One region of the Aliidongia dinghuensis genome, then DNA from elsewhere that is predicted to be linked to it. Evidence: predicted binding sites of a transcription regulator. Region 1 holds the regulator's gene; each other region holds the start of a gene.

Region 1 (5,099 bases):
GCTCGGCGCAGCGCCCATGCGGCAGCGCCCGCCGTGCTGCTCGCGACCTTGCCGCTCTGCTTCGCGGCGAGCGGCTTCGCCGCCGCCCAGTTCGAGACCTGGCGTGCCACGGCGCCGGTGCTCGACCGCCGGCTCGGGCCGGTCACGGTCGAAGGGCGCGTCGATCTGGTCGAGACGTTGGCCGAGGGTGTGCGTGTGACGCTCGCGGCACCACATCTCGATCGCCTGGCGCCGGAGCGGACGCCGGCGCGGGTGCGCCTGCGCCTCAAGGCCGACGGCCCCGTCCCGGAACCGGGCGACCGGCTGTCCGTCGCGGCGGTGCTGATGCCGCCGCCGGCGCCGGCGCTGCCGGGCGGGTTCGACTTCCAGCGCCAGGCGTTCTTCCAGCGGCTGGGCGGTGTCGGCTTCGCGACCGGCCCCGCCGTGGTGACACCGGCTGAACGCGGCAGCCTCTCCGCCGCGTTGCATGCACTCCGCGACATGATGGCGACACGGATCCACGCCGCTCTGCCCGGGGCGGAGGGCGCGATCGCCGCCGCGATCATCACGGGCGAGCGCGGCGCCATCCCGGCCGCGGTCAACCAGGATTTCCGCGATTCCGGCCTCGCCCATCTGCTGGTCATCGCCGGGCTGCACATGACGCTTGCGACCGGCGCCGCCTTCTTCGCGATCCGGGCCATGCTGGCGCTGGTGCCGCGCGTGGCGCTCGCCTATCCGATCAAGAAATGGGCGGCCGCCGGCGCGCTCGCGGTGGCGACGCTCTATCTGGCGATCTCCGGCGCCGCCGTGCCGACGGAGCGTGCCTTCGTCATGTGCGCGCTCGCCCTGCTCGCGATCCTGATCGACCGGCAGCCGATCGGCATGCGCAGCCTCGCCTGGGCCGCCTTGCTGGTCATGACGCTCGATCCCGTCGCGATCGTCGGCGTCAGCTTCCAGATGTCCTTCGCCGCGGTCCTGGGCCTGATCGCGTTCTACGAAACCTGGGGTAATCGGCTCGGCGGCCTCCGGCGCGATACCGGGCCGATCGGCCAGGGCCTCCTGCATCTGCTCGGCATCGCGCTCACGACGATTGTCGCGACGCTCGGCACGGCGGCCTTCGCGATCTATCATTTCAACCGCTTTGCGCTGTTCTCGGTGCCGGCCAACCTGATCGCCGTGCCGCTCGCCGGCGTCTGGGTCATGCCCTGGGCGCTCGTCTCCTGCCTGTTGATGCCGCTCGGCCTCGAACGGCTCGGACTGGTACCCATGGGCTGGGGGCTGGACCTCATCGAGCGGGTTGCCCATTGGACCGCCGGCCTGCCGAGTGCGGCACTCGACCTGCCGTCGATGCCGGTCTGGGGCCTGCTGTCGATCACGGTCGGGGGCCTATGGCTGGCCCTCTGGACCACGCCCTGGCGTCGCTGGGGCCTGGCGCCGATCCTCATCGGCATCGCCAGCCTCACGACCGCGCGGCCGCCGGACCTGCTGCTGGCCGGCGACGGCGCACTCGTCGCCATCCGTTCAGGTGACGCCTATCTTCTGTCATCGGACCGGGCCGACCGGCTCGCCGCCGAGAACTGGCTCAGGAGTGCCGGCGGCATCGCCGCCGGGCATCTGCCGACGGCCGGAGAGGCGGCGGAGCATGGCGCTATCCGCTGCGACGACGATGGCTGCATCCTTGAGCGGCCCGGCCGGCGGATTGCACTGGTACGCAGCGTCGCGGCACTCGACGAAGAATGCCGCTCGGCCGACCTGGTATTGTCGCTGGTACGGGCGCCGCGCCGCTGCGCTGGCCGGACCCGCGTGATCGATCTCGCCGATCTGCGCCGCTACGGCGCAACCGCGCTCTGGCTCGAGGAGCCGCTGCGGATCGAGAGTGCGAATGCGTCCCGCGGCGACCGGCCGTGGGTACCCCAGCCCAGGACGCCGGGCAGCGTAAGCGCGCCGGCTCAGTAGCGGCGCAACAGCCCGACCAGGCGACCCTGCACCTTGACCCGGTCGGGGCCGAAGATGCGCGTCTCGTAGGCCTTGTTTGCCGGCTCAAGCGCGATCGAAGCGCCCTTGCGGCGGATGCGCTTTAGGGTGACCTCTTCTTCGTCGACCAGAGCGACGACGATCGTGCCGTTGTCCGCCGTGTCGCAGCGCTGGATGATCACCGTGTCACCGTCGAGCACGCCGGCATCGATCATGCTGTCGCCGGCCACCTCGAGCGCGTAATGCTCGGCGCGGCCGGTCAGCATGGCGGCCGGGATGCCGATGGTGTTGCTGGTGTCGCGGAGTGCTGCGATCGGCGTGCCGGCGGCGATCCGGCCGTAGAGCGGCAGTTGCACCGCCTCGGCCTCGACGTCCGGCGGGGTGCCGGGCAGGGCGGTCTTGAAGTCGCCGCGGATCACCGTCGGCGAGAACTTGCCACCGCGATCGGCGGCCTTCTCGACGGTCGCGGTTGGGGCGGCGAAGGCATCCGGCAATTTCAGCACCTCGAGTGCCCGGGCGCGATGCGCGAGGCGCCGGATGAAGCCGCGCTCCTCGAGCCCGCTGATCAGCCGGTGGATGCCCGATTTGGACCGGAGGTTGAGCGCCTCCTTCATCTCCTCGAAGGAGGGCGAGACGCCGCTTTGGGTCAGACGCTCGTTGATGAAGATCAGGAGTTCCTGTTGCTTCTTCGTCAACATTGCGCGGCACCTCATTTGTGGCGTCGCTTCAGGCCAACCGGGGCACTTGGGCGACGATGGAACAAAACCTAAACACTGTTAAATGTTCTAGTTTGGTTCTGGCGTCGGGTCAAGTGTCCAAGCGGTGACATTCCCGCACGTTAGAGTGCGTAAGCACCCTCGCTAAGGCGGATGACGTCCACTGGGGCGCCGGCCGGCACGGCCGGGGCGGCGGGCGGGCGCACGATCAGGCAATCGGCGCCGGCGAGCGCCGACATCATCGAGGAATCCTGCTTCTCGAACGGCATCGCGACCCAGGCGCCATCGGGGCCGCGCACGAGTCGCGCCCGCAAGTAGTCCTGGCGGCCGTCGTTGGCGGCGAGGGCGGCGCCGGCCAGCGCCGGCTCGGGCAGCGGACCGTCGCCCGGCAGGCCTTGCAGCCGCTCGAGCGCGGGCCTGAGGAACAGCATGCCGCAAACGAGCGCCGAGACTGGATTGCCAGGCAGGCCCAGCACGGCAGTCGCGCCCAGACGGCCGAACATCAAGGGCTTGCCCGGCCGCATGGCGATCTTCCAGAAATCGACCGTGAGGCCGATCTCGCCCAGTGCCGACTTGACCAGGTCATGCTCGCCGACCGAGGCGCCGCCGATCGTGACCAGCAGGTCGGCCCCTTCGGCCCCGCGCGCCATGGTCTTGAGCGTGGCGCCGTCGTCGCGTGCGATGCCGAGCTGGATCGGAATGCCGCCCGAGGCCGCGATCAACGCGGCCAAGGCTGCGCCGTTCGAGCTTACGATCTGATTCGGGCCGATCGGGTCGCCAGGCAGCGCCACCTCGTCGCCGGTCGGCAGGATCGCGACTCGCGGCCGGCGGTGCACCATGAGCCAGGGCCGGTTCATCGCGGCGGCGAGGCCGACATCGCGGGCGGACAGGCGCCGGCCGGCCTTGAGCCCGACCTCGCCCTCGACGAAATCGATGCCGGCCTGGCGGACGTGGCGGCCGGGGCCGAACGCGCCGACCGTGTCGTGCACCAGCACGGTGCCGTCGCTGGCCTCGGTATCCTCCTGGATCACAACCGCGTCGGCGCCGTCCGGCAACCGGGCGCCGGTGAAGATGCGCACCGCCTCGCCCGGGCCGAGCGTGCCCTCGTGTCGGCCGCCGGCCGGGACATATCCCACCAGCTTCAGCCGGGTCGGCAGCACCGCGACATCGGCCGCGCGCACGGCATAGCCGTCCATGGCCGAGACGGCGAAGGGCGGCTGGGTCCGTCGGGCGGTCAGATCCTCGGCCAGCACCCGGCCATAGGCGTCGGCGAGCGAGATGAGCTCCGCGCCAAGTGGCGTCAGGCCCTCGCGAATCCGGGCGAGCGCGTCGGCGACTGAGATCATCGTGGCGCCTCCCAGGTGCCCGACTTGCCGCCGGACTTGTGCACCAGGCGGATGTCGCCGATCACCATCGCGCGGTCGACCGCCTTCACCATGTCGTAGATCGTCAGCGCCGCTATCGAGACGGCGGTCAGCGCCTCCATCTCGACGCCGGTCCGGCCCTTGAGCTTGCAGGTCGCCTCGATCTCGACGGCATTCCGCTCCGGCGCCAGGCGGAGCTCGAGCTTGACGGAGGTGAGGGCGAGGGGATGGCAGAGCGGGATCAGGTCCGGCGTGCGCTTGGCGCCCATGATGCCGGCGAGCCGGGCGACCGACAGGACGTCGCCCTTCTCGACCGCGCCGCGGCGGATGCGCTCCAGCGTTTCCGGCGCCATGGTGATCGAGCCGCGCGCCACGGCGACGCGCTCGGTCTCCGCCTTGTCGGAGACGTCGACCATGACGGCGCGGCCCTCGGCGTCGAAATGCGTGAGATCAGTCATGCCGCGAGCCCTTGAAGGCGCAAGGTCGCCTGCGCCACGTCCTCCTGGCGCAGCAGCGATTCGCCGACGAGGAAGGTGCGGGCGCCGACGGCGCTCATGCGCGCAAGATCGGCCGCGGTCTTGAGGCCGCTCTCGCTCACCAGCACACGGTCCTGCGGCACGGCGGCGGCCAGCGCTTCGGTCGTGGCGAGGTCGGTCTTCAAGGTCTTGAGATTGCGGTTGTTGATACCGAGCAGGCGGGCGTCGAGCTTGAGCGCCCGGTCGAGCTCGACGCGGTCGTGCACCTCGATGAGCACGTCGAGCCCATAGTCGTGCGCCGTGGCGGCAAGTTCGGCCGCGTGGCCGTCGGCAAGCGCCGCCATGATGATCAGGATGCAGTCGGCGCCGATCGCCCGCGCTTCCGCCACCTGATAGGGGTCGACCATGAAATCCTTGCGCAGCACCGGCAGCGCCACGGCGGCGCGTGCCGCCTGAAGATGCGCAATGGTGCCCTGGAAATAGGGCTCGTCGGTCAGTACGGAGAGACAGGCAGCCCCGGCCGCCTCGTAGGCGCGGGCAAGCGCTGCCGGGTCGAAGTCCGGCCGGATGAGCCCGCCCGAGGGCGAGGC
Region 2 (5,099 bases), on a different contig from region 1:
CTACCAGCATGGGTGCTGAACCACCCGCGGTAACGCCAACCGATATCGGCCTTCGAGATCTGGCCGAATTCCACCTTGTGACCAGATAGGCTCGAAACCAGCCAACGGCGATCGGGCTTTCACCTTAAGGAAGAAGCCCCATCCCCGCGCTGCCAGCGACAGCCGCCAGCACCGTCAGCATGCTGACGATGAGCAGCAGCCAATGCAGCCGGTGCAACAGGGCGAAGGTGCGGTCCGGCTCGCTCAAGGCATGCCGATCGAGCCAGCGGTGGAAGATCAGCGGTTCGCCCACGAACAGCACGAACGCGAAGACCGCCCACAGCAGCACCATCGCGTGCATCCACCAGAAGGCGGCGGTCGTGAACCGGTCCCAGAGATCGAGCCGGTCGAGCATGTAGAGGCCGCTCAAGCCCACCACGAGGATGGCGGCGCGCGCCTGCCAGACGAAGCGGCCTTCGATCGCGTGGAACAGCGCGAACCGTTCAGCCGGGTCCCGGACGCGCCGAACGAGCGGCAGCACCACTGTGGTCACGAAGGCAACGCCGCCGATCCAGAGGACGACGGCGGCGACATGGAGTGCCCGGGCGATCGCGACGTCATCCATGCGGGCGTCAATCCTGCGCGGGCGCGGGCTCGTTGCCTCGCCGATAGCGCTCGCCCGTGCCGAGCAGCACGCCATTATTGACCGCGATGCCGAGTTCCAGGCTCTCGGCGATGCGCCGGGCGCGTTCGATGAAATGCTCCGCCGCCTTGGGCGGGCAAAGCTCGCGCGCCGTCGCCTCGAACAGGGCGAGCCAGCGGTCGAAATGGGCGGCATCGATCGGCAGCGGCGCATGGAGCCGCATCGGCTGGCCGTGATAGTCCCCGCTCATGAGTGCCACCGACGACCAGAAGCGCCGCATCTTTTCGAGATGCGGCGGCCAGCTCGCGATCCGGGCGGCGAAGACGGGGCCGAGGATCGCATCCTCGCGCACCCGCGCATAGAAGCCGTCGACGAGGGCCGCGATCATCGCCTCGTCGATGCCGGTCTCGGCCCGGATGCGCTCCGTCACTTCGGCCCGCCGCTCGACGTGGGATGACACGGGAATCATGGTTCGCCTCTTTAAGATATACGCGATCTATATGTTATAGCGCCTATATGTTATGGTATTGCCGAACTTGCAAGAGCTTTCGGCTGACAGCCTTCGTTCACATTTTGTTCCGGCATGCTATAGTGCCGGCACCATGGCCGAGACCGCCGTCCGCAAGATCATCCATGTCGACATGGACGCGTTCTACGCGTCGGTCGAGCAGCGCGACGACCCGGCGCTCCGCGGCCGGCCGGTCGCGGTCGGCTATGGCGCGAAGCGCGGCGTGGTCGCCGCGGCCAGCTACGAGGCGCGCGCCTTCGGCGTGCATTCGGCCATGCCGTCCACGACCGCGCTGCGCAAGTGTCCGGCCCTGATCTTCGTGCCGCCCCGGTTCGAGGTCTATCGGGCGGTGTCGCGCCAGATCCGCGCGATCTTCGCCGACTATACCGAGCTGATCGAGCCCTTGTCGCTCGACGAGGCCTACCTCGACGTCACCGCCAACCGGCGCGGCCTGCCGACCGCCTCGGCCACGGCGGCCGAGATCCGCGCCCGCATCCTGGAGGCGACCGGCCTCACCGCCTCCGCCGGCATCTCCTACAACAAGTTCCTGGCCAAGCTCGCCTCGGACCAGCGCAAGCCGAACGGCCAGTTCGTGATCCCGCCCGAGCATGGCCCCGGCTTCATCGAGGCGCTGCCGGTCAAGAAGTTCCACGGCGTCGGCCCCGTGACCGCCGAGAAGATGAACCGGCTCGGCATCTTCACGGGCGCCGATCTCCGGCGCCAGTCGCTGAGCTTCCTGCAGGAGAAGTTCGGCAAGTCGGGCCCCTGGTACTATGCGATCTCGCGCGCCGAGGACGGCCGTCCCGTCGTGCCGAACCGGCCGCGCAAATCCTCGGGTTCGGAGACGACCTTCGCCCACGACCTGGTCGAGCCGGCCGAGATCGAGGCCGGCGTGCGTCAGATGGCCGAGGAGGTCTGGGACTGGTGCGAGAAGGCGCAGGACTTCGGGCGCACCGTGACGGTGAAGATCAAATATGCCGACTTCCAGCAGGCGACGCGCAGCCGCACGCTCGCAGCGCCGGTCGCCTCTCACGACGGGCTCATCGCGGTCAGCCTCGAGCTTGTCCGCTCGACGCTGCCCACGCCAAAGGGCATCCGGCTGCTCGGCGTCACGGTCTCGAACTTTGCCGCCTCGAACCTCGATCGGGCCGACGGCGCCGAGACCGATCAGCTCGATCTCGATCTGGGGCGCGCTTGAAGGCGGCATTGCTTGATTGCCGGCGCGCGATCGCCAATTAATACATCCAAGATATAGTTTTCGGCCGATCCTGATGAAACTGAACCTGCAGACGGACTACGCGCTTCGCGTCCTGATCTATGTCGGCGCGAAGGATGAGGCGCTCTCGACCATCCAGGAGATCGCCGATGCCTTCGCGATCTCGAAGGCGCATCTCATGAAGGTGGTGCATCGGCTGGGCAAGGCCGGCTATCTCGACACGATCCGCGGCAAGCACGGCGGCATGCGCTTGAAGCGCCGGCCGGAGACGATCCGGATCGGCGATGTCGTGCGCAGCATCGAGGAGGACCTGGCGGTCATCGGCTGCCTTGGCGAGGAACGGTTCTGCCGGATCCAGGGGCCGTGCGTGCTGACCCACGCGCTCTATGACGCGACGCAGGCGTTCCTGGCCGTGCTCGACGGATACACGCTCACCGACCTGCTGGCGCCGCGCACGGCGCTCAGCTCCCTGCTCGGCATCACGCCCCCCATCATGCCGGGCGACGCCGCAGCAGCTGGTAGAGGATGATCGCGCCGAACGTCGCGGTGCCGATGCCGCCCAGCGAGAAGCCGCCGAGCTTGAGCGCCAGGTCGCCGGCGCCGAGCGTCAGGCCGACGCCGGCCGTGACGAGATTGCGCGCCTCGGCGAAGTCGACGCGGTTCTCGACCCAGATGCGGCCGGCCGTGGCACCGATCAGGCCGAACACGACGATCGAGAGCCCGCCCAGCACAGGCCCCGGGATGGTGAGGATGAGCGCGCCGAATTTCGGCGAGAAACCCAGCACGATCGCGATGGCCGCCGCGACGACGAAGACCAGCGTCGAATAGATCCGCGTCACCGCCATGACGCCGATATTCTCGGCATAGGTCGTCACACCCGTGCCGCCGCCCAAGGCCGCCACCATGGTCGCAATGCCGTCGCCCAGGAACGCCCGGCCGATATAGCCGTCGAGGTTGCGGCCGGTCATGGCGCTGACCGCCTTCAGATGGCCGAGATTTTCCGCGACGAGCACGATCGCGACCGGCGCGATCAGTACCATCGCCTGCCCGTCGAAGCGGGGGGCCGTGAGGTTGGGTGCGCCGAACCAGGCGGCGGCGGCAACGGGCGCGAAATCGATCGGCGGGCCGAAGCCGAGACCGTTCGCCAGCAGCACATAGACGGCGTAGGCCGCAAGCCCGCCCAAGAGGATCGGCAGGCGGCGCCAGTTGCCCCGGGCATGGACCGCGACCATGGCGACCGCGGCCACGGTCAGGAGCCCGATCGCGGTCGCGAAGCCCGAGCCGGAGATGCCCTTGATCGCGATCGGCGCCAGGTTGAGCCCGATGGCACCGACGATCGTGCCGGTCACGACCGGCGGCATGATCGTCTCGATCCAGCGATGGCCCATGAGCGCCACGACAAGGCCGATGGCACCATAGACGAGGCCGCAGGCGAAGATGCCGCCGAGCGCCACGCCGATGTTCGCATTGGGACCGTGGCCGCCATAGCCGGTCGCGGCCAGCACCACAGCGATGAAGGCGAAGCTCGAGCCCAGATAGCTCGGCACCCGTCCGCCCACGACCACGAAGAAGATGAGCGTGCCGATGCCCGAGAACAGGATCGCCGTGTTCGGGTCGAACCCCATCAAGAGCGGTGCGAGCACGGTCGCACCGAACATGGCGACGACATGCTGCAGCCCGAGCGCCAGCGTCTGCCCCCACGGCAGCCGCTCCTCCGGACCGACCACGCCGTCGGTCACCACTTGCCAGTCCGGTAGGTAGCCCATATCGCCCCCCTGCTCATCCCCTAGGGAAACTGTGGGGCAGCCGCCGGGCGATTTGCAACCGGTCCGGGTGAGGGCGAAGCCCAGACGGAGATCCAGAGCCGCGCGCTCCAGCGATCGAGGAAAAGTAAGGCTTTCCTCCGGCCGCCAAAATCTTTGCGGCAACCCTGGATCCCCGCCTGCGCGGGGATGACGGTGATTGGAGTGGGAGGAGAGTCTTAAACCCCTCTTTCCATTAAATATTCCGTCATTCCCGCGTAGGCGGGAATCCAGGGGCGAGCGATCGGTGCCTAAGGCCTACTTGCCGAGTTCGTCCTGCTGGTAGATGCGGATGATCTCCTCGAAGCTCGAGTCCGGCTTGAAGCCGAACTCGAGGGCGCGCGCGGGGTCGAAGTTGCGTGACCAGCCGGCGACGATGCCGCGGATGGTCTCGTCCGGCACCTCGCGGATGAGCTTGACCGCCGCCTCGCCCGCGACCTTCCTCAGCGCCTCGATCTGTTCTGCGACCGTGACCGAGATGCCGGGCATGGTGAGATTGCGGCGCGGGCCGACCTTGGCCAGATCGATCCCGGCCGCATGCAGCAGGAAGCCCACGGCCGCCCGCGGCGAGGCGTGCCAATGGCGCACGTCGCGGTCGACCGGCAGGATCGCTGCCTCACCGTTCAACGGCTCGCGGATGATGCCGGAGAAGAAGCCGGAGGCCGCCTTGTTCGGCTTGCCGGGGCGGACGCAGATCGTCGGCAGGCGGATGCCGATGCCGTCGACGAAGCCCTTCCTGGAATAGTCGGCCAGCAACAGCTCGCAGATCGCCTTCTGCGTGCCGTAGCTGGTGAGCGGCGTCGTGAAGAACTCGTCATGGATCGCATCCGGGAACGGCGCCCCGAACACGGCGATCGACGAGGTGAAGACGAGGCGCGGCTTGTAGCCCTGGCCGATCTGGCGGATCGACTCCAAGAGCAGCCGCGTGCCGTCGAGATTGATGCGGTAGCC
Region 3 (5,099 bases), on a different contig from region 1:
CGGATGGTGAACGAGGTTCGTCCAGATGCTGTGGCCGTGGTCACGGCCATACCAGCTGGCCGGCCGATCGGGCGCCGCATCGAGCGCCTGCCACAGCGCCGCCTCGACCGCAGCCCGCGTCGGCTCGTCGACCGCGTCGGAAAGCACGACATACCCGTCACGCTCCCAGCCAGCGAGCTGGTCCGCACCCAGCACGGGCGCCGGCATCAGCAGTTCCAGGGCCGGATCCCCTACCCCGCCGGTCATCCGGACGATCGCATCATTGACCCGACGCACCCGGTCCGGATCGAGCGCGCCGCCGTTGGCCTCCAGCACCCAGCGCTCGAACGCCGCGAAATCATGGCCGTCGTTGAGGAAACGCAGGCTTTCGAGCAGGCCGAGATCGAGACCGTAGAGTGCGACCTGGTCGAGCGGATGGTCGGCAGCGCCGTCCCGCTGGCCCAACCGCTCGCGCGCAAGCCGCGACCACAGGCGTTTCAGGTGCATGATGCCGAGGCTGCCCATGTCCTCAGGCGCCGCTAGCGCCGGTATCGCCCGATCGCCGCCCATGCTCGTCCCCTTGGCGTCAGGGCCCGAGTGTCCGAATTCAATCACTAGACGTCAATCGTCGAGCGGCACACGCCCAAAAAGAAACGGCCCGCGCCGGTTTCCCGGTGCGGGCCGCTCGATCCAGTACCAGAGTCGGCTATTCGTCGGTGCCACCGTCCGGCGATGTCACCAGCATCGCGTCGGCGACCAGGCCGGCATTGCCACGGATCGCCCGCTCGATGGCGTCCGCCGTCTCCGGATGGTCCTTCAGATATTGCTTGGCGTTCTCGCGCCCCTGGCCGATGCGCTGGCCGTCGTGGGAAAACCACGAGCCCGACTTCTCGACCACGCCGGCCGAGACGCCGAGATCGATCAGTTCGCCGCGCTTCGACACGCCTTCGCCGTACATGATGTCGAACTCGACGACCTTGAATGGCGGCGCCATCTTGTTCTTCACGACCTTGACGCGGGTCTGGTTGCCGATGACCTGCTCGCGCTCCTTGATGGCGCCGATGCGCCGGATGTCGAGGCGGACCGAGGCATAGAACTTGAGCGCGTTGCCGCCGGTCGTGGTCTCCGGATTGCCGAACATCACGCCGATCTTCATGCGGATCTGGTTGATGAAGATCACCATGCAGCGCGACTTGGAGATCGAGCCGGTGAGCTTGCGCAGCGCCTGGCTCATGAGCCGCGCCTGCACGCCCATGTGGCTGTCGCCCATCTCGCCTTCGAGCTCGGCACGCGGCACGAGGGCGGCGACCGAGTCGACGACCAGCACGTCGATGGCGCCGGAGCGCACGAGCGTGTCGGCGATCTCAAGTGCCTGCTCGCCGGCATCGGGTTGCGAGATCAGCAGGTCGTCGATATTGACGCCGAGCTTGCGGGCGTAACCCGGATCGAGCGCATGTTCCGCGTCGACGAAGGCACAGGTGCCGCCGGTCCGCTGCGCCTCGGCGATGACATGGAGCGCCAGCGTCGTCTTGCCGGAGCTCTCGGGCCCGTAGATCTCGATGATGCGGCCGCGCGGCAGGCCGCCGATGCCGAGCGCGATGTCGAGGCCGAGCGACCCGGTCGAGACCACCTCGATGTCGAGCGCCGCTTCCTTCGACCCGAGCTTCATGATCGAACCCTTGCCGAACGCGCGTTCGATCTGGCCGAGAGCCGATTCCAACGCCTTCTGTTTGTCCATCTCAGCCTTATCCAACAGGCGCAGAACGGTCTGCGACATTGCCCGGTCCCCTTATTCCATAGGCCTCTCGGCGATGCAACGCGCATCACTGTACATGCTTTGTTCCGGAACACAATAGGAACATTTCGCGCGAAACGATCTTTGGAGTGCCTTGCCGGGCGTCACACGAGCAAGCGGTCGACCGCCATTTCGTTCCATTCGAGGCCGAGTCCCGGCCCTTGGGCCGTCACGCAACCGCGCTCAACTGCAAGCGGCCGCTCCAGCAACCGGGATGCCTTGTCGAGATGTTCGAGCCAGAGCGCCGTCGGCGTCACCGCAAGCAGATGGGCGCTCGCCTCGAGGAAGCTGTGACTCGACACCGGCAGCGACGCCGCCTTGGCCAGCGCCGCCGCTTCGAGCCAGCCGGTAACACCACCGATCTTCATGACGTCGAGCATGGCATGGTCCGAAGCGCCGGCGGCGACGGCGTCCGCCGCCGCCCGCGGGAACCACCAGTTTTCCCCGGTCTGCACCGGCACGGGCGAGCCGGCCCGGACGCGCGCGTGGCCCGCCAGATCCTCGGCCGCGACCGGCTCCTCGATCCAGGTCAGGTCGAATTTGGCGAGCGCCGCCGCACGCCGAAGTGCCTCGGTCGGGTCGAGCGACTGGTTATAGTCGACCATGAGGGCGATGCCGGGCCCGATCATGGTGCGGACGGCGGCGATGTCGGCCAGATCGCGCGCGAAGTCGGCGCCGCCGACCTTGATCTTGAGGCCCTGGAAGCCGGCCGCGACCGCGTCTAGGATCACCCGCTCGTCGGCCGCGACATCGATGATGCCGAAACTGGCATAGGCGCGAATCGGCCGCGGCGCGCCGCCGAGCAGGCTTGCGAGCGGCAGGTCGGCGGCGCGCGCCAGGATGTCCCAGAACGCCATGTCGAGCCCGGCGATTGCCATGCCGACTAGCCCCTGCAAGCCCAGCAGCCGGAAGCGCCGCTCGAGCGCGCGCATGCGCAGGGCGGGCGCCACGGCGGCCCCCGTCAATTCCGCGCCGATCTCGCTCACCAGCCGGGCGAGCGGCACCAGGACCGGCCTGGTATAGGCGAAGAGATAGCTGCGCCCGATGACGCCGGCCGTCGTCGCGACATCGATCAGCACCAGCGGCGTCGCCGGGATGTCGCCCGCGGCGGTGCGCACCGGCCGATCGAGCGGCACCATGACCGGCCGTGCCGTGACGCTGCGGATCTCCAGCCTATCGCCCATCACCCTCTCCTTCGCTCGAACCAGAGGATTGAGGCTTAGCCGCACGCGCGTGGCTCGATACACTCACTCGTCGGTATACGAAGAGGATCCCCCATGCGCGGCACGGCGGAGGCGACGCGGCAGCGGCTCCTGGAGGCCGCCTACGACCTGTTCTATGCGGAGGGGTTCGGGCGCGTCGGGATCGACCGGGTCGCCGAGGCGGCGGGCGTCACCAAGCGCACGCTCTATTACCATTTCGACAGCAAGGACACGCTGCTCGCTGCCGTGCTCGACCATCAGCACGCGCTGGCCCTCAGCCGTATCGCCGAATGGGCGGAACCGCTCGCGGCCGCCGATCTCGGCCAGTTCCTCGATGCGCTGTTCGCAGCACTCGAGCGCTGGTCGCGCGAGCGGCGCTGGACCGGCGCCGGCATGACACGGCTCGTCATGGAACTGGCCGACCTGCCGGGCCACCCGGCGCGCGCCGTCGCGGCACGGCACAAGGCGGCGATCGAGGATTGGCTCACGACAGCGTTCGAACGCCATGGTGCGGCGGCGCCTCGCGCCGGCGCACGAACGGTCATGCTGCTGCTCGAAGGCACCCAGGCGATGATGCTGATCAGCGGCGACCGGAGCTACGCCGCGACCGCAGCGGCGGCGGCGCGGCGCATGATCCTCGGCACTTGATCAGACTCAGCCCTCGCCAAGATCGCCCATGATCTCCTTCACCTTGAAGGCGAGCTGCTTCAGCGAGAAGGGCTTGGCCAGGAAATGGATGCCGGCGTCGTCGCCGATGCGCTTGCGGAAGGTATCCTCGGTATAGCCCGAAATGAACACGACCTTCATGTGGGGCCGGCTCTCGCGCACCTGCTTGATGAGCGTCGGCCCGTCCATGCGCGGCATCACCACGTCGGTCACGATGAGGTCGATCGGCTCGGTGCCGTTCTGGATGATCTGCAACGCCTGCTCGCCGCTCTTCGCCTCGACCACCGTATAGCCCTTGTTGCGGAGCGCGCGGGCGCTGAACAGGCGCACCGGATCTTCGTCCTCGACCAGCAGGATCGTGCCGGCACCAGTGAGATCGCGCGGCGCCGCCACTTCGAGCGGATCGAGCGTCGACGCCGGTGGCGCCTCGCCTTCCTTGCGCTGATGACGCGGCAGATAGATCGAGAAGCGCGTGCCGACGCCGACGGTGCTGTCGACGAAGATGAAGCCGCCGGTCTGCTTGACGATGCCGTAGACGGTCGAGAGCCCGAGCCCGGTGCCCGAGCCCACCTCCTTGGTCGAGAAGAACGGCTCGAAGATGCGCGCCATGATCTCGCGCGGAATGCCGGTGCCGTTGTCAGTCACCTCGATCAGCACGTAGGAGCCGGCGGGCATGATCTCGAGCTCGCGCTGGATCGGCTGCGCCTGCTCGACGTTCGAGGTCTTGATCACGAGCGTGCCACCCCCCGGCATGGCGTCGCGCGCGTTGACCGCGAGATTGATGATCACCTGCTCGAGCTGGCCCTGGTCGACGCGGACCATGCCGAGATTGCGGCCCTGGACCATCTTGAGCTCGACATTCTCGCCGAGGAGCCGGTTCAGGAGGTGGCTCAATTCGCTCAGCACGTCGCCGATGTCGATGATGCGCGGCTGCAGCGTCTGCTGGCGCGAGAAGGCCAAGAGCTGCCGCACCAGGTTGGCGGCGCGGTTCGCGTTCTGCTTGATCTGCATGATGTCGGCGAAGGACTGGTCGCCCGGCCGGAACCTCAGCAGCAGCAGGTCGCAGAAGCCGATCATCGCGGTCAAGAGGTTGTTGAAGTCGTGGGCGACGCCGCCGGCGAGCTGACCCACCGCCTGCATCTTCTGCGACTGCGCGAATTGCAGCTCGAGATTCTTCTGCTCGGTCAGATCGATGAAATGCAGAATCAGGCCGGCGATGCTGCCCTCGGTCGTGTCGAGCCGGCTCGCAAACAGGGCCAGCGTCTTGTTGCCGCGCCCCGTGCGCACGCGCAGCTCGAGCGGTCGGTCCAAGGCCGTGCCCTTGACGATCTGCGCCAGCCGCTCGCCGGCCGGCACCTGGTCGTCTTCGATCACGAACTCCATCAGGTTGCGCCCGGCCAGCTGCTGCTCTTCCGTCAGCAGCAGCCTTTCGAGCGCCGGATTCGTCTCCTTGAACC
Region 4 (5,099 bases), on a different contig from region 1:
GCACCGTGAGCCGCCCAGTCCGCTTCAGGTACGCCTTGTAGTGCGGGCTGCGGAGCGCCTCCTCGATGATGCCGTCGCCGCGCTCGAGCGCTTCCGCCGTCTCATAGAGCGGCGAGATCTCGACCTGGTCCTCGACGCCGAACAGGCGCGCGTAATAGAGCGCGGTCAGGAGCGTGAAGCCGGCCTCGGTCTCGGCGATCAGGAAGCGGACGGGCGTGTCGGCATCGACGTATTTCACCATCTGCTGGACGATCATGAACAGGCGCTTCGCCGTCGCCCGCTCGGCCATCAGATCGGCGAAATTGACCTTGACCGGCTCGACCGCACCCAGCAGGTCGTTGATCGCATTGTGATAGCTGCGCCGGTGGCTCGGATCGTTCGGCGCCGTTTCCATGCCGACCTGCTTGCGGATCGCATTGTGCAGCTGGGTCGCGTTCAAGCGCACATGGGTATGGGCGAGCCCCAGCCCGTGGCTCATCAGGCTCGCGTCGAGCGCCACGAGGTCGCGCCGCACCACCCGGTCCTCGCTCGCCGCCAGCCCCGCCGCGACCGCCGCGCGCAGGGGTGCTGCCGACACCAGGCCCGCGTCCCGCCCCTCGACGAACAGGTGGGAGAGCTCGCCGACCCGCTCCGGATGGCCCGAGACGGTGGCGAGCACCGCCTGCTCGCGCTCGACCATGGCGATCGCCCGGTCGAGCTGCTCCACGGCGGGGGCCAGCGCCGCTGCGACCGGCTTCTCCACCGCGGCCAGCCGCTGAGCCGCCGCGCGATGGCGCTTCAACTGCGCGAGCTTCACCCCCAGGCGCTTGGCGAACGTATCGCTCCAGGCGATGTCGGTCCGGCCGTCGAGGTCGTAGCCGACCCAGGAGGCCGCCGTGATCAGGCTCGGACGCAGCTCGGTCCAGCGCTCCGGGTAGAGCTCGGCCGCGACGTCGAGCACGATCTCGTTCACCCGGTCGAGCGCCGCCTGGATATGGCCGAGCGCCTCGACCGAGAACTCATGCTCGACCGCGAGCGTCAGGTCCTGGGGCGGCAGGTGCTCGGCATTCATCACCTCGCGCAGCGTCTCGGCACCGGCAGTGGATCCCAGCGGGCCGCCTGCCTCGTCTCGCCCGCTCGCCATGCGCATGAGCGCCCGCGCCAGCTCGACCGGCATGCCGAAGGTCGGGTGTGCGGTCAGCACGATGCCCAGCACCACGCGCTCAATGCGCGTGCGAAACGCCTCGAACGGCAGAAGCGGCGTTCCGGCCACGGCACGCACCACGGCGGCGATGGCGAGCGCGTTCCCCTGCGGGTCCATGTCGCCCAGATAGCGCACCTGCCGGTCGACCCGGTCAGCGAAGGACTTGACCGAGAGGCGCTGGATCAGCTGGTCGATGGCACCCGCCGAGGCCTGGCCGCCATCCATCATGCGCGAGAACTCGAGCGCCATGAGCAGGATCGGGTTGCCGAACGGGTCGATCTCCGCTTGCTCGGCCAGCACGAAGAGTCGCTCGCGCAGCAGACGTTCGAGGGTAGCGCCGTCCGCAGTCGACGCGGTCGAGCTGGCAAGCAGCGCCCGCAGACGCGACGCCAGCATGCTGCGTTGCACGCGATCGATATCGGCTCTTTCAACCCCTGAATCGGCAAGCATTGGTTTCTCACGGTACCAATTTTTGAAACATTCTATCTTATCGCATTGTGCAGTGCACGCACGCAAGCCTGCGACCTAACCGTGGGGCTAAAGATCATTGGCAGCGGTTGTCACCTGCTGTACGTTGATCACGTTTTGTTCCCATTCCGCGCAGCAGGCTTGAGTCGATTTCCTGGCCGGCCGCGCCATATAGTGCGCGTTCCCCAACGGAAGACTCCCCTGATGCAGCAGATCAGCGTGCGCGGCGCCCGCGAGCACAACCTCAAGAACGTCGACGTCGATATTCCCCGCGACAAGCTCGTGGTCATCACCGGCCTGTCGGGCTCTGGTAAATCGTCGCTGGCGTTCGACACGATCTATGCCGAAGGCCAGCGCCGCTATGTCGAGTCCCTCTCGGCCTATGCCCGCCAGTTCCTCGAGCTGATGCAGAAGCCGGACGTCGATTCGATCGAGGGCCTGTCGCCCGCCATCTCGATCGAGCAGAAGACGACGTCGAAGAACCCACGCTCGACCGTCGGCACGGTCACCGAGATCTACGATTATCTGCGCCTGCTCTACGCCCGCATCGGCGTGCCCTACTCGCCCGCGACCGGCCTGCCGATCGAGAGCCAGACGGTGAGCCAGATGGTCGACCGGATCTTGGGCATGCCGGAGGGCACGCGCCTCCTGCTGCTGGCACCGGTCGTGCGCGGCCGCAAGGGCGAGTACAAGAAGGAGCTGCAGGATCTGCAGAAGCGCGGCTTCCAGCGCGTCAAGATCGACGGCACGCTCTATGACATCGACGAGGCGCCGGCGCTCAACAAGAAGCTGAAGCACGACATCGAGGTCGTGGTCGACCGCGTCGTGGTGTCGGGCGAGCTCGGCAACCGGCTCGCCGATTCGATCGAGACTGCGCTCGAGCTCTCGGACGGGCTGCTCATTGCCGAGAATGCCGACGGCGGCGAGCGCACGACCTTCTCGGCCAAGTTCGCCTGCCCGGTTTCGGGCTTCACCATCGACGAGATCGAACCCAGGCTCTTCTCGTTCAACAACCCATTCGGCGCCTGCCCGGCCTGCGACGGGCTCGGCGCCAAGATGTATTTCGATCCGGACATGATCGTGCCGGACGAGCGCAAGTCGCTGGCCGACGGCGCCATCGCGCCTTGGGCCAATTCGACGTCGCAATATTACTCGCAGACGCTCGAAAGCCTGGCGAAGCACTATCACTTCAGCATGAAGACGCCCTGGTCCGAGCTGCCCGAGGAGGCGCGCCGGGTCATCCTGTTCGGCTCCGATGGCAAGATCGTGCCTCTGACCTATGCCGACGGCTTGCGCAACTACACGACCTCGAAGCCGTTCGAGGGCATCGTCCCCAACATGGACCGGCGCTGGAAGGAGACGGACAGCGCCTGGATCCGCGACGAGCTCTCGCGCTTCCAGAACCAGCAGACCTGCGAGGCGTGCGGTGGTGCGCGCCTCAAGCCCGAGGCACTGGCGGTCAAGATCGGCGGCAAGCACGTCTCGGAAGTGACGGCCCTCTCGATCGCCGAGGCCGGCCGCTGGTTCGCGGAACTGACCAAGACGCTCTCGCCCAAGGATGCCGAGATCTCCTATCGCATCCTGAAGGAGATCAACGAGCGGCTGGGGTTCTTGAACAACGTCGGCCTCGAGTACCTGACGCTCGCGCGCGCGTCGGCGACGCTGTCCGGCGGCGAGAGCCAGCGCATCCGCTTGGCGTCCCAGATCGGCTCGGGCCTGACCGGCGTGCTCTATGTGCTGGACGAGCCGTCGATCGGCCTGCACCAGCGCGACAACGACCGGCTCTTGGCGACGCTGCGGCGGCTCCGCGACATCGGCAACACGGTGCTGGTGGTCGAGCATGACGAGGACGCGATCCGCGCCGCCGATCATCTGATCGACATGGGGCCGGCGGCGGGTGCCCACGGCGGCGAGATCATCGCGCACGGCACGCCCGAAGAGGTCATGGCCCATCCGAAGAGCCTGACCGGGCTCTACCTCAAGGGCGAGCGCTCGATCCCCGTGCCGGCCCAGCGGCGCCGGATCGACAAGAAGAAGGCGCTCGAAATCGTCGGCGCGCGCGGCAACAACCTGCAGAACGTCTCGGTCAAGATCCCGCTCAGCACCTTCACGTGCGTGACCGGCGTCTCGGGCGGCGGCAAGTCGACGCTCATCATCGAGACGCTCTACAAGGCTCTCGCCAAGCGCATGAACGGCGCGCGCGAGCAGCCGCTGCCGCACGAGCGGATCGATGGCATCGAGCGGATCGACAAGATCGTCGACATCGACCAATCGCCGATCGGCCGCACGCCGCGCTCGAACCCGGCGACCTATACCGGCTGCTTCACGCCGATCCGCGACTGGTTCGCAGGCCTGCCCGAGGCGAAGGCACGCGGCTACGCACCCGGCCGTTTCTCGTTCAACGTCAAGGGCGGCCGCTGCGAGGCGTGCCAGGGCGACGGGCTCATCAAGATCGAGATGCATTTCCTGCCCGACGTCTATGTGCAGTGCGACGTCTGCAAGGGCCGGCGCTACAACCGCGAGACGCTCGAGGTCACGTTCAAGGGCAAGTCGATCGCCGACGTGCTCGACATGACGGTCGAGGACGGCGCCGAGTTCTTCAAGGCGGTGCCGTCGATTCGCGACAAGCTCCGCACGCTCGAGCAGGTCGGCCTGGGATATATCCATGTCGGCCAGTCGGCGACGACGCTGTCGGGCGGCGAGGCGCAGCGCGTCAAGCTCGCCAAGGAACTGTCGCGGCGTGCTACCGGCCAGACGCTCTATATCCTCGATGAGCCGACCACGGGCCTGCATTTCGAGGACGTGCGCAAGCTGCTCGAAGTGCTGCACACGCTGGTCGACCAGGGCAATACGGTGCTGGTGATCGAGCACAATCTCGAGGTCATCAAGACCGCCGACTGGCTGATCGACCTCGGCCCTGAAGGCGGCGCCGGCGGCGGCCGGATCGTGGCCGAGGGCCGGCCCGAGGCGGTGTCGGAGGTGGCCGAGAGCTACACCGGACGCTACCTCGCGCCCTATCTCGCGCGCGCCGCGGCGGACAAGCGACGGCGCGCCTAGGGCGCCCGGCGCGCCGCGCCCCGCGCAATCCAGCCTGGCGCGAGCGGTTGCCGTGACAAGGTTTAGAAGGAGTTAATACAAATAGGGTCCAATGCCGCTCAGCGGGGCCACTCCCGATTTCCGCTCGTCCGCGACGGCACCCGCGCATGAGGCAAGATGTCCAGGTCAGCACAGGAAGAAATTTCAACGGACCAGGAGTACCGGCTCCTGGAGCAGGTCGATCGGCTGTCGCGCCATCGCAACGGCCGGCGTGCGGTGCATGTCCATCTGTCCCGCCTCCGCTCCGAGAACCGTCGCGACCATCACCTCCGTATCGCCGCCAGCACATTCGAGAATCAGGTACGGGCGTTCGAGGGCCAGCTGTTCCAGCTGGCGAACCAGGACCTGTTCT

What was found. Region 1 encodes LexA, which represses DNA repair genes until DNA is damaged. Its sites were predicted from a motif close to ATGTTCTANTTTGGTTC; they were not measured.
Region 2: a site for LexA is predicted at 1,185-1,201, ahead of dinB (DNA polymerase IV). Genes of this name have one in related genera too.
Region 3: a site for LexA is predicted at 1,825-1,841, ahead of recA (recombinase RecA). Genes of this name have one in related genera too.
Region 4: a site for LexA is predicted at 1,758-1,774, ahead of uvrA (excinuclease ABC subunit UvrA). Genes of this name have one in related genera too.

Annotation. Positions count from the first base shown of each region.
Region 1 covers NZ_BMJQ01000017.1:4,275-9,373, reverse strand. Annotated here, with positions in the region: gene IEY58_RS26755 (ComEC/Rec2 family competence protein) at 1-1,935, shown strand, start outside; gene lexA (transcriptional repressor LexA) at 1,929-2,651, opposite strand; gene IEY58_RS26745 (molybdopterin molybdotransferase MoeA) at 2,792-4,015, opposite strand; gene moaC (cyclic pyranopterin monophosphate synthase MoaC) at 4,012-4,491, opposite strand; gene trpC (indole-3-glycerol phosphate synthase TrpC) at 4,488-5,099, opposite strand, start outside.
Region 2 covers NZ_BMJQ01000009.1:133,188-138,286, forward strand. Annotated here, with positions in the region: gene IEY58_RS17845 (hypothetical protein) at 125-604, opposite strand; gene IEY58_RS17850 (group III truncated hemoglobin) at 612-1,091, opposite strand; gene dinB (DNA polymerase IV) at 1,225-2,328, shown strand; gene IEY58_RS17860 (RrF2 family transcriptional regulator) at 2,402-2,875, shown strand; gene IEY58_RS17865 (solute carrier family 23 protein) at 2,838-4,112, opposite strand; gene denD (D-erythronate dehydrogenase) at 4,407-5,099, opposite strand, start outside.
Region 3 covers NZ_BMJQ01000014.1:193,941-199,039, forward strand. Annotated here, with positions in the region: gene IEY58_RS24785 (phytanoyl-CoA dioxygenase family protein) at 1-549, opposite strand, end outside; gene recA (recombinase RecA) at 686-1,756, opposite strand; gene IEY58_RS24795 (enolase C-terminal domain-like protein) at 1,879-2,958, opposite strand; gene IEY58_RS24800 (TetR/AcrR family transcriptional regulator) at 3,052-3,624, shown strand; gene IEY58_RS24805 (PAS domain-containing protein) at 3,631-5,099, opposite strand, start outside.
Region 4 covers NZ_BMJQ01000008.1:314,626-319,724, reverse strand. Annotated here, with positions in the region: gene IEY58_RS17175 (phosphoenolpyruvate carboxylase) at 1-1,579, opposite strand, end outside; gene uvrA (excinuclease ABC subunit UvrA) at 1,856-4,708, shown strand; gene IEY58_RS17165 (EAL domain-containing protein) at 4,865-5,099, shown strand, end outside.